One region of the Glutamicibacter ectropisis genome, then DNA from elsewhere that is predicted to be linked to it. Evidence: predicted binding sites of a transcription regulator. Region 1 holds the regulator's gene; each other region holds the start of a gene.
The links. Region 1 encodes LexA, which represses DNA repair genes until DNA is damaged. Its sites were predicted from a motif close to TCGAACANNTGTTCGA; they were not measured.
Positions count from the first base shown of each region.

Region 2: QMQ05_RS14470 (DUF222 domain-containing protein) is a predicted target of LexA. The motif match lies at 1,524-1,539, and genes of this name have one in related genera.
Region 3: QMQ05_RS10265 (LysM peptidoglycan-binding domain-containing protein) is a predicted target of LexA. The motif match lies at 1,585-1,600, and genes of this name have one in related genera.
Region 4: uvrA (excinuclease ABC subunit UvrA) is a predicted target of LexA. The motif match lies at 1,162-1,177, and genes of this name have one in related genera.

Region 1 covers NZ_CP125942.1:1,101,953-1,105,084, forward strand. Annotated here, with positions in the region: gene QMQ05_RS05110 (ATP-dependent DNA helicase) at 1-1,077, shown strand, start outside; gene lexA (transcriptional repressor LexA) at 1,228-1,947, opposite strand; gene QMQ05_RS05120 (LysM peptidoglycan-binding domain-containing protein) at 2,206-2,559, shown strand; gene QMQ05_RS05125 (histidinol-phosphate transaminase) at 2,640-3,132, shown strand, end outside.
Region 2 covers NZ_CP125942.1:3,085,585-3,088,716, forward strand. Annotated here, with positions in the region: gene QMQ05_RS14470 (DUF222 domain-containing protein) at 5-1,501, opposite strand; gene QMQ05_RS14475 (nucleobase:cation symporter-2 family protein) at 1,682-3,132, opposite strand, start outside.
Region 3 covers NZ_CP125942.1:2,214,337-2,217,468, reverse strand. Annotated here, with positions in the region: gene secA (preprotein translocase subunit SecA) at 1-234, shown strand, start outside; gene QMQ05_RS10270 (Rv3235 family protein) at 231-731, opposite strand; gene QMQ05_RS10265 (LysM peptidoglycan-binding domain-containing protein) at 773-1,495, opposite strand; gene QMQ05_RS10260 (hypothetical protein) at 1,617-2,177, shown strand; gene QMQ05_RS10255 (SAF domain-containing protein) at 2,270-2,929, shown strand; gene QMQ05_RS10250 (AAA family ATPase) at 2,929-3,132, shown strand, end outside.
Region 4 covers NZ_CP125942.1:2,032,289-2,035,420, reverse strand. Annotated here, with positions in the region: gene QMQ05_RS09435 (PQQ-binding-like beta-propeller repeat protein) at 1-1,092, shown strand, start outside; gene uvrA (excinuclease ABC subunit UvrA) at 1,203-3,132, shown strand, end outside.

The sequences.
Region 1 (3,132 bases):
CTGCGCGAGGATATGGGCATTGCCCTCAACGACATTGTTGAGCAGGCGCGTCTCGCGTTGGCGCTATCTAAACCAGAGGCTAATGCACCTGCTGATGGCGGTCGTCAGACCGCACGGTCTCAGCTTCAGGCTGTCATGGATGACGCGATTCGCATGCTTGAATCCGAGGAACGACGTGAAGTGCTTTACACAACGCGTCCTAGGGAGTTTGTCGAAGGCCGAGGCTATGTTGAGGCGGAAGAATCACAACCAGCGACTTTGAACGTCGCGCCGCTGTCGGTTGCAGGCAAGCTTCGTGAAGGCCTCTTCGATGGGCGCACCGTGGTACTAACGAGTGCAACATTGGCCATTGGTTCGCAATTTGATGCTGTCGCAGGCTCTCTAGGCCTGATGGGAGCCGGTGCACCCTCTTGGACGGGTGTTGATGTGGGCAGTCCCTTTGATTACCCCAAGCAGGGCATTTTGTATGTGGCCAAGCATTTGCCAAAACCGGGCCGACAACTAGCCGCAGAAACCTTGGACGAGATCGAAGACCTTATCAAGGCCTCCGGCGGCGGGGCCTTGGCCCTGTTTACTTCAAAACGCTCAGCGGAAGAAGCAGCCAGCATCTTGCGCGAACGGTTGGACGTGGACATTTTGTGTCAGGGTGAAGCCAGCATGAAATCCTTGGTGGAGCAGTTCGCAACGGAACGCGACACTTGTCTGTTCGGCACGATGACACTGTGGCAGGGAGTTGATGTCCCGGGCGATTCTTGCCGCCTGGTCATCATCGATAAGATTCCTTTTCCGCGGCCTGATGACCCGATATCGAAGGCACGTACCGAGGACGTTGCTAAACACGGCGGCAATGGCTTTATGCAGGTTTCGGCTACGCATGCTGCCATTCGGCTGGCACAGGGTGCGGGTAGATTGATTCGATCGGTTAATGACCGAGGTGTTGTTGCCATTTTGGATTCACGCATGGCAACCGCACGTTATGGGAGCTTCTTGAAAGCAACGTTGCCACCGATGTGGCCAACAGTCGACAAGAAAGTTATTTCTGGTGTTCTAGAGCGTTTGAAGCCCACCAAGAAGTAGACCGAACAGCACTCCAGACCACTTTATGGTCTATGCACAATGGCTTGAACTGACTCCGTGCCATGGCTGATACGTGGAGTGTCAAGTAAGACCAAATGCCAAGAAGGGTGTTGATGCACATGCATCAACACCCTTCTTGGCATTACGTGGCTAGAGCGAGCGCATCACCGAAACGACACGGCCCATAATCGTCGCTGCGTCGCCCAGAATTGGCTCGTAGCGCGAATTCTGGGGTAACAACCACGTGTGACCGTCTCGTTGGCGGAAAGTTTTGACGGTGGCTTCTTCGTCAAGCAAGGCGGCGACAATGTCACCATTTTCCGCGTTCTGCTGACGTCGGACTACCACCCAGTCGCCATCGCAAATTGCGGCATCGACCATTGAATCGCCAGAAACCTTGAGCATGAACAATTCTCCGTGCCCGACCAGTTGTCGGGGCAACGAGAAAACATCCTCAACGGACTGATCGGCCAAGATTGGCCCACCTGCTGCGATTCGTCCGACCAAAGGAACCATTGTTGTGTCGGCCGAGGTGCTGAGCTCAATCACCATGGCATCTTCGCTGGTCTTAGCATCAGCGCTCTCAGACTGCGTAGCGTTTTCTGCATCATCTGTCAGTTGCAGAGGCAACAAGATTTCCATCGCGCGCGGACGGCGTGGATCTCGACGAATGTATCCGAGCTTTTCTAGCTGGCTCAACTGATGCGTGACGCTAGAGAGGCTCTTGAGTCCCACCGAGTCGCCAATCTCACGCATGGATGGTGGATAACCATTCTTGCCAATGGCACGCTGGATGGTTTCCAGAATCTTCTTTTGGCGAATCGTCAGCGAGCGTGCATTCGATCGGGGAGTGCGTTGTGAAGCTGACATGAGATTTTGCCTTCCCTAGCGTTCTGTCGAAAGTTCGATAGTCCAAACTGTCGGAGCCAGATGATGTGATGTTTTCATTGCTCGTCTACTTCGAAATCTTAGTCGATAGTGGAGCTTCTTTCAAAGATTTGTTCGAAAACTTCTGGACAAGTCGGACGAAGCTCTGTTAGAACAGATGTACTAGATTCGAACACTGTTTCGAAACACTAGTGTCGAACACACCTTCGCTTCGCTCACCAATCTTGAGGAGATAAAGTCATGGCAACCATCGCACTTGACTCAAATCAAAGCCAGACACCCATGAAGATCCGCATCAACCGCCGCGGCTGGGCCATCTTGGTAGGTGTCCCCGTTTTTGTACTCACCGTGATTGCCGCATTCCTGGTCTCCATGTTCGCTTCTGACGCGCACGCCTCATCCGACCTTCCGACAGGAGTCGAAACGGTTGACGTTACAGTCATCCCGGGGGACACCGTGTGGAGCCTGGCCAAAGAATATGCTCATGGCTACGACATCACTTCTGCCGTGAACCACATCTCTGAATTGAACTCCCTCAGCGGAAGCGAAATCCGCGTCGGCGATTCACTGTCCATTCCAGTACTAGCTGAATAGCAACACCAACGAGTCTAGGATTGTTACCTTGGCTCGTAGCGGATTCACCCGCCAAGCTGGTCCACACGTAGACTTAACACGTGAATGACCGCAGTGAACTTTTGAGTCAGCTGCCCTTGCGTGAGAATCTCCGCGGGCTATCTCCATACGGCGCACCTCAAATCGATGTGCCCATTCAGCTGAACGTCAACGAGAACACCCATCCGCTTCCTCCTACGGTGGTAGAAGCGATCGCGCAAGAAGTCGCGAAAGCAGCAACAAACCTCAACCGGTATCCAGATCGCGAATTCACTGAATTGCGCGAGCTACTAGCCGACTACTTGGGTCACAGTTTAACTTCTGAGAATATTTGGGCCGCCAACGGATCCAATGAAATCCTTCAGCAAATCCTGCAGGCCTTCGGAGGACCAGGGCGAAGCCTCATGAGCTTCGGGCCAACTTATTCCATGTACCCACTACTTGCTAGCGGAACCGACACAAAGTATGTGCCAGGAGTGCGCGCGGACGACTTCACGCTGTCTGCAGAATCTGCTGCTCAGCAGGTTCGCGAACACCAGCCGGACATTGTTTTTC
Region 2 (3,132 bases), 1.6 Mb from region 1:
ATGGTTATGCTGCGAGGTCTTCAACATCCGGCGGACCATCATCTTTTCCGGGCGGTTCACTGCCTGGGTCTGGTGGCTGATTCAACCAGGCCTCAAAGGTCTGCACCCACTCCGCTTCACTCATGCACTGCTTATAGGGTTGATGAGCGAACCCCGTCGCCGGTGGCGCCGTGGAATGATACGTCGGCCCCATCCCGGTCGCGATCTTCAACTTATGCAAACCGTCACTGAGGACAAACTCTTGCCATCCCGGGGTTTCCTTCGCCTGATTACAGAACTTACAGCGTCCATCCCCGTTAGTCACACACGTATGCCCACCCAAATACACTTGGGTCACATGATCAATCTCTTCAATGGTTCCGTCACAGAAGGGGGTGCGGCACCTTCGGTCACGCATCCTGATGAACTTCTTGAGTTTCTCCGGGAAGATCCGCGCTTTAGAATCCATCGCGACCAGTTCTTTGTCCCCTGGAGCCGTATACAAGCGAACCAGTTCTGCGGTGGCTTCTAGGGCGTTGATGAACGCTGGCGGCCGGGTGGTCGCCATTTCCGCCAACGTCATATTGTTCAGGATCTCTTCACCAGCAAGTAGCTCCCTGGCGTACTGGGGTGCGATCACCCCGTATCCTTCAAGGTAGGCTGGCTGCCGGTCACCCAAGAACAGGGTTTTATCGGTCATGATCAACCCAACACTGACCTGCACTGGGACTTTGGCTTCCGGGTGAGTGCAGAAACTCGCGAGGTAGTCCGCTTCAATCTGCGCCCGGGTTCGTTCATCTCCCACAGACTTCAAACTCTTCGACTTGGTTTTCACCGCGTTCTTCATGGCGATCCCTGCGATCAGGGGGAGTTCTGCGTGGATGCTCATCATCCCGGTCGACGGGTGGGGTGTGAACTTGATACGACGCTGCTCTTCCGCACTCTTTTGCTCTTTGCACTGATCATCCGAGGCGTAGGTGAGGGTGAAGTCTTTGACCTTGTCACTGATTTTCTTGGTGCCCAGGTTGGCGAACATGTGTGGGTTTTGGGCGTAGAGGTCATCAAATTCGGTGCGGCGGCGGGCTTTGACCTGGGCTAGTGGGGTGAGGATGGCCCGCATTTGCGCTTCCGTGAATTCCCCACGACTGTAGGCTGCGGCCAGGTGTGGGGTGTCGTTGAAGAGGATGCGACAGTTCTCTAGGTATTCGCTGTAACCGTGGGGGTCTGTTTTGCGTGCGAGGGCGATGTTTGCTGCGGCGCCGCGGTTGAGTTGTTTGAAGTTTCCGCGTTCGGTGTTTTCTTGAACGATGGTGATCTCTGTTTGGTGGGCGAGGGCTGCTTGGTGGTAGTGCAGGGAGGAGATCGCGTTTTCGAGTTGGTTGATGGTCGCTAAGCATTCTTTGGTGGTGCCGTGTTCTTCGATCTGTGCCAGGGTGGCTTCCATGCCTTTGATCACGGCGGTGAACGCGTCGTGGTGTTCTGGGGTGGGGTTCTCTGGTGTGGGGATCGTTGTTTCGGACATATTCTTATTTTACGCCTGTTAGTCGAATATGTCTTCGATTATTTGGTTGCGGGTGGATAACTTTTAGAACACGTTGATGTTTCAGGTCAGGGGCGGGTTGACGGGGTGATCAAGGCTGAAAAAGCAGGATGGAGCGTGCGCTTAGGAGGTCGAAAAGTTCGAAAGCGCACGCGCCGGAGGTCAGCCTTGAGGCATGGGCCGATCGCCGGCTTGACCGGGTTGCTCGGCGATGATTTGCACTTCCAGACCCTGGTGATCGTAGAGCTTGCCATCGATCAGGTGATCGCCGTCGGACAAAGCGTCGAGCTGGTACTTGTAGATGGTGCGCTGGGAGATTTTCTTCTGGCCCCAAGATAGCTCGTTGAAGATGATGTTCAGCAGAACGGCCATGATCGTCGCCGAGGAAATGCTCGATTGGAAGATGGTGCCGACCCAGTTAGGGAAGGCCGCGTAGAAGTCAGGCTTGACCATCGGGATACAACCAAAGGCCAGCGAGGTCGCGATGATGAGCATATTGAAGTTGTCGTCCTTGGCCTTGGCCAGGGTGCGGATTCCGGCAGCGGCCACCGAACCGAAGAGCACCACGCCTGCGCCACCGAGCACCGGCTGCGGGATGGAGGCGATGACTCGGCCGAGGACCGGAAGTAGGCCCAAGATGACCAGGATTCCACCGCCGGCGGCCACCACGAAGCGGCTCTTGACTCCGGTGATCGCGACGAGTCCGACATTTTGCGCGAAGGCGGACTGGGTGAAAGTGTTGAAGACTGGGGCGACCGTGGAGGAGAGCATGTCGGCGCGCAAGCCGTTGGCGATGCGGCGCGAATCCACCTTTGAACCGGTGACTTCGGCGACCGCGAGCATGTCAGCGGTGGTTTCGGTGTAGGTCACCAGGATGACGATCAGCATCGAAATGATGGCGCTGAGGTTAAAGATCGGCAGCCCAAAAGCGAAGGGGGTCGGCACCGCGAAAATTTCACCGGTAAGCACCTGAGAGAAATCGGCCATGCCCATGAAGACCGCGACCAGCGTGCCTAGGGCGATGGAGAGCAGGATTGAGAGGCGCGAAAGCGCGGGGACCCCGGATTTGGACAGGGCCAGCAGGATCACCAAGGTGATCGCCGCTAGCGCGATGTTTTTCATCGAACCGTAGTTTTCGCCGGCCGCCGAGCCGCCCATGGCCCAGTCAGCGGTGACCGGGAAGAGTGAGACACCGATGATGGTGATGACCACGCCGGTGACCACCGGCGGGAAGAAGCGCAGGAGTTTCGCGAAGAATGGGGCGATCACAATGCCGATCGCTCCCGCGGCGAGCACCGCGCCAAAGACCGCCGGCATACCACCGTCGGCGTTGAGGATCGCGATCATGGTGGCGACCCCGGAGAAGGAGGTGCCCTGAACCAGGGGAAGCTGGGCGCCAAAAAACGGAATGCCTAGGGTCTGCAGGATGGTGGCCAGCCCGCCGATAAACAGGCAGCAGGCCACCAGCACGCCGACCTGGGCGGTATCCATACCGGCGGCGTTGCCCATCACCAGGGGTGGGGCGATGATTCCGCCGTACATGGTCAGCACGTGTTGGAAGCCGTAGGCCACGGTGCGGCCAGGGCTTAAGCGTTCGTCTTCGGGTCTTGCAC
Region 3 (3,132 bases), 1.1 Mb from region 1:
GGCTATACGATGTTCCAGACCATGATGGAAGGCATTCGTGAAGAGAGCATCGGTGCACTGTTCAACTTGGACATCCCAACAGGTAGTGCCGCTGCTGCTGATGCACCAGTGATCGATGAATCAGCGAAGCCAAAGAACTTGCAGTTCACGGGCCCGGACGAAGACGGCGAAGCCAGCACTACCCGTGCGCAGGCTGCGACCAATAAGAAGAAAAAGAAGTCCAAGCGAAACTAAATAAGTTCGACATCGGTCACTTGCCAGCGTCCGTGCCATGGCTCAATTTTGAGAGCTACGGCGCGGACGCGGTTTTTAAATCCGAGAATGGCTGTGCATTCCCACGCGCCGGAGAAGCAATGGTCCAGATGCAAAGAGAGAATTTGTCCATGCGCTGTGCCTGGCTCTGGTCCCGCGGAGTATTGGCCAGTTTCTAGTAGGGCGCGCCGCTGTAGTTTGGCAATGCAGGTTGGTTCCATGACAAATGCTAATTGGCTGACGCTGCGGTACCCGGCAACAACTTCGAAAACAGCCCGTGCCACTGAGTGAGTAATTTCCACGATGGCCCGATGCTCGGTCCGGCACAAGTCGGTGCGATGAAAAATGTGGTCCAGTGCTCTGCGCAGATGCGCTGGCGCATCGGCTGGTGTATCAGGAGCGCTTGAATTCGGCGCTAGGGAGTCGACTGGTTGGGCCGCTGGGGTAGTGGCGCGGGCACTGATGGTGATGGTACTCATGATTGCTCCTTGATGTGGTGCTGAGTGAGAAATGAGGATGATTATTGCCTGTGCGGAAGGACCAAGACAGTTCCAACCTCTAAGACATTGGGGTCGGAACCGATTACTTGCCGGTTAGCCTGATAAACCTGTGGCCAATACGCTGAGATTTCTTCCGCTGTTGCTTGCGGTCCGAGGCGCGTGGCAGCAATGCTCCATAAGTTCTCGCCTTGTGCGACGACAATCTCGGTGATGGTTTTTTCTGTCTTGTGTTTTGGTTGTGCTCCCGATGAGATGAGTCGGTTCAGGGGCACGGAAATTTGCTCTGGGAACCATTGCGCATTGGGGACACTGCGCTGACTTGATTCCACTGATTCGGGCAAGCTCTTGCTCTCGGCATGGGGAGTGCTTGAAAGATTTTGCACCGGAATAACTGTGCCAGCGTTAGCAGCCACTGCAGTTGAAAGCGCAATTGACGTGCCAAGGACAGAACTCAGAACCCGGCGACTGAATCGAGGTGCGACCCGTTGGAAAAAGTTGAGTACGTGCCGCTGCTCATGCTTTGCCGCCCAAATAATCAGCCACTTGACCCCCAATCGCAGAAGCGCAAAGGCTGCAAGAACGAACGCCGAAACGATGATGAGGAATTGAATGCGCCGTGCCGGCTCAAGGGGCATTGATGCGTTGGCGGGGAAGTCCAAGATCAACCTCAAGCCCACGAAGATCAAGACATAATCCGCAGCGCTAAACAGGGAAAAGATAACCAGCGTTCGTATCTTCATCATCGAAAACACTTCCTTGGATGTCATTTAATGACATTTGATGTTATTTGATAAAGATAATGACACTTCGATGCGCTTTTGTGAAGACCTGTCGAAACATTTGTTTGTCTCGTACAGTTGGCACATGCGATGGGATTCACTCTTTGACGATCTTGAGGCTCAACTAGCCGAACAAACTCGCGCGCAATTGCGTGATGAAATCGCCGAGAACACTCGTATTGAACGGGCAACGGCCCAGCTGAGTGATGTCCTGTCTCAATACCGCGGCAACGAAATCAGCGTCATGGTGATTGGTCATACCGAGATTCGTGCGCGACTTGGCCCCTGCGCCACTGATTACTTTTGCCTAGAAACCGAAGCGAGCCAATGGATTATTCGCTACCAAGTCGTCGAATCAATTGCCTTGCCAAGCGAAAGGCGAGCAGCACCTTTGACAAGTCAAAGCGGCAAGGCCATCAGGTTTTCAGCAGTACTTCGTGGCATGTTGCGAGATCGGTCTAGGTGCCAAATCTATGGAACTCACGGATCGCTCATTGCCGAAGGAACTTTGGGGCAGGTAGCCAAGGATTTCCTGCTCATTTCAATGCACCAACGCGATGAATATGTTCGCTCAAGCAATCCCGCGGCCCAAGTCATGATCCCTCTGGAGTCCATCGGATGGGTCGTATCCACGACGCTAAATTAATCCACACCATGTAAATGGGTCTTTCATACGGAAGAAACTTGTCGTAGGCTCACCATCCATAAGCACATTCTCCGGTGGAAGGTCGAGCCTCGATGAGTGAACAAGTGGCCCAAGGGGCACGATCAACAAAAGCCGCGAGAATCAAACGTCCTGGTTGGAAAGATCCACGGTTGGCCTTGGGCGCGGTTCTTGTTGTGGCATCCGTAGCAGGCACGATGTACCTAGTCGGTGAAATGCACGAGACCACCACCGTGTATGTGGCACGCTCCAATATCACTCTTGGTGAGCAACTAACCGCCGAGAATATGAAAACCCAAGAAGTACAACTTGGTGAGACGGCTGGCCGTTACCTTGATCCGGAAGCAGACATTGTCGACTTGGCTCGTGCCAACACCTTCATTAGTGCAGGGGAACTTATCCCAGTGACATCCGTGACGCACAGTGAACTTGGATCTCGTCGACCCATCAATATTGAACTGCCAGCAGACTTGAGCTCTTCCATTGCGCCGGGCAGCTTTGTGGACGTTTGGATCGCAGAGCGCGCATCGGGAGGAAATACTTACGGTGTGCCAGAAAAACTCTCGTCGATGGTCGAGGTTGCTGCGCGTGTTGAAAGCGGTGGCGGTCTGGTGGACCGACAAGGCACAAATCTTGAACTATTGGTGGAACCCAACCAACTAGAGCCACTCCTGCAAGCACTGGCCAACGATTCACGAATTATCGTCATTTACAATCCAGCCGGAGCTGAGTAATGAGTATCTCCGTTGTTGTCTTGGGTGATAAGGAAAGTATTGTTCGAGAAATCGAGAGCTATCAAGGTGAACTGATCGTCACGAGAGTCTGTTCCGAAACCGCTGAAGCGATCGCCGCCTGTCTCACTGCCATCGCCGACGTTCTATTGATCGCGGATGCCCAGCAAGTTCCGCCCATGGAACAGATCGAGGAACTGATGGGC
Region 4 (3,132 bases), 930 kb from region 1:
TGGGGTGAGCGTCCCTATATCTGCGGCAAGACCTTCTGTACAGAGGGCGCAAAAGCCCGTAAGGAGAAATTCTCCGAATACCAATATTTGAAATTTGATTGGTCCAAAAAGCAGTGGACTGAGAAAACGACAAACCAAATTGAATACGGCCTCCAACAGGGCGGAAGCAGGCTGGGGGAAGGGCTCATCGCATACTGGTATGACTCCGATCGAGAAATGTTGAGCTATTCCAACGACGCCCAGACCGTTTGGAAACGACCCTACGAGCAAGTATTTGCCAAGGGTATTTCTACCACTAGCGGATGGAAGTGGGACACCGTAGAAGACAATGAAGACATACTTCTCGGGTATGGTTCGCATGCCAAATACGATTTTTTTGATACCGACAAGAAGAAAGCCGTCTATCGTGCTGAAGACTTGTCGAAATTTGTTGCATTGGATGCGAACACCGGACGTACCCTTTGGCAACAAAAAGGTGTGGCAACATCCTGTGGCTCAGTAATGCCTTGGAAGATCAGCGCCACCGGCGACACAGTTGTGCTGTGCTACTACGACGGTGGAAAGCAAACGCTAACCACCACACGCAAAGATCATTACCGTACGAAAACGGATGATCTTACCTGGAAGGCCGTAGGAATCGACAGTAAAACCGGTAAGAGAAAATGGGAGTACAGACTCAGCGATCCCTTAGAGCATTCCAAAACAAATGAAGGTGCCGGTACTCCATTGCAGAATACGGCAACGCCCATCCTTCCATTGGATGAGGGCGAGCAAGTCGTAAACAACTCGGATGGTTCGATCGCCCCGTTAGAAAATGCAGTTGGAGCAAATGTACTGTGCACGGTCGAGCGCGATCCTTACTATATTTACTCCGCGACTCTAGGTACCAAAACCCCAGGAACGCACAAAGCATCAAGGGACAGCTATTTCACTGATGCTCAGACGGTTTGCAAAAGAGGTTCGTGGAAACCTACGGATGCCATCCCGAACGTGGAGGAATTTAGAAGGGCAGGATTTACACATGAAGATGTCGTTGTCCTAAGCCAGGTTGAGGGAATGGTGGCATACCGCTTGTCAGGTGCTTCGCAATAGGAGCGCCAGAACGGCGCTCGCCGAGACGGTAAATCAGCCTAGGGAAAAATTTCTGTGAGATAGGACCATTCGTACACTTATTCGAAGCAGTTTTCGATTAGTATGGCTTCGTGGCTATTACTGCAGAGAGCAAGAAAACAGATCTCACACGACTGGTCGTTAAGGGCGCGCGTGAGCACAACCTGAAAAATGTAGACATCGATCTGCCGCGAGATGCGATGATCGTCTTCACCGGACTCTCCGGATCCGGAAAATCTTCACTGGCTTTCGACACGATCTTCGCTGAAGGTCAGCGACGCTATGTCGAATCCCTTTCTGCCTACGCCCGAATGTTCCTCGGACAAGTGGATAAGCCAGACGTTGACTTCATTGAAGGCCTGTCGCCAGCAGTGTCGATTGACCAGAAATCCACGAGTCGCAACCCTAGATCTACCGTTGGCACGATCACGGAAGTCTACGATTACATGCGTCTTCTGTGGGCGCGAGTCGGCCGCCCACATTGCCCAATCTGTCATGAACCAATCTCTAAGCAGACACCGCAGCAGATCGTGGATCAGCTCATGGAGCTGCCAGAGAAGACGCGCTTCCAGATCCTTGCACCAGTGGTTCGCGCTCGTAAGGGCGAGTTCGTCGACCTCTTCGCCGAGCTCTCCTCAAAGGGCTTTGCACGTGCTCGCGTTGATGGCGAGACGATTCAGCTCAATGACCCTCCAAAGTTGGCTAAACAGGTCAAGCACACCATCGAAGTAGTGGTAGACCGACTGGCCATCAAGGAAGATGCGCGTCAGCGTCTGACCGATTCGATCGAAACCGCACTGGGGATCGCCGATGGCCGTGTGTTGGCGGACTTTGTTGATCTTGAGGCGTCGGACCCGCAGCGAGTTCGTGCGTTCTCAGAGAACCTGGCTTGCCCGAATGAGCATCCGCTAGCCATCGACGAAATCGAACCACGTACCTTCTCCTTCAATAATCCATTTGGTGCCTGCTCCGCATGCTCGGGTATTGGTACCAAGCTGGAAGTTGATGAGCACCTCATCGTCCCTGATCCGGAAGTTACCCTAGCTGACGGGGCCATCGCTCCATGGTCCTTGGGTAAAGCAACTACTGAGTACTGGAACCGCCTGATCGAAGGCCTGGGCAACGAGCTTGGCTTTACATTGAACACGCAATGGAAAGATCTGCCAGCCAAGGCTCGCGAAGCAATCCTTAACGGTAAGGACCACAAGGTTGTGGTCCAGTACAAGAACCGCTTCGGACGTGAGCGTAAGTACTCGACAGGTTTTGAAGGTGTCATTTCCTATGTGCACCGTAAGCATGAAGAAACAGAGTCTGATCATGCACGCGACCGTTACGAGCAGTACATGCGTCAGATTCCTTGCCCAACGTGTGGGGGAGCCCGTCTGAACCCGGCTTCACTCTCGGTGCTGGTCGGCGGACGTTCCATTGCTGAAGTATCCGCGATGGATTTGCGTAGTGCAGCGAACTTCCTATCGACCATCGAGCTTTCGGCCCGTGAAGCGAAAATCGCCGCACAGGTTCTAAAGGAAATTGACGCTCGTATGAAGTTCCTACTGGACGTGGGGTTGGAATACCTGACCCTTGAGCGTGCCGCTGGAACTCTTTCCGGTGGTGAAGCCCAGCGAATTCGCTTGGCGACGCAAATTGGTTCCGGTCTCGTTGGCGTGCTGTATGTGCTTGACGAACCATCGATCGGTTTGCACCAGCGCGACAATCGCCGCCTAATTGACACCTTGTTGCACCTTCGCTCCTTAGGCAACACTCTCATCGTGGTGGAACACGACGAAGATACGATCGCCGAAGCTGACTGGATCGTGGACATTGGACCAGGTGCCGGTGAGCACGGCGGTGAAGTGGTCCATTCAGGCTCTGTGGAAGGGCTGAAAGCCAATACTCAGTCGTTGACCGGCGACTACCTATCGGGGCGAAAGAAGATTGACGTTCCGGCCAAGCGTCGCAAGGTTGATAAGGGTCGCAAGCTCAAGGTTGTAGGAGCCAGCGAAAACAACCTGCAGAATGTTT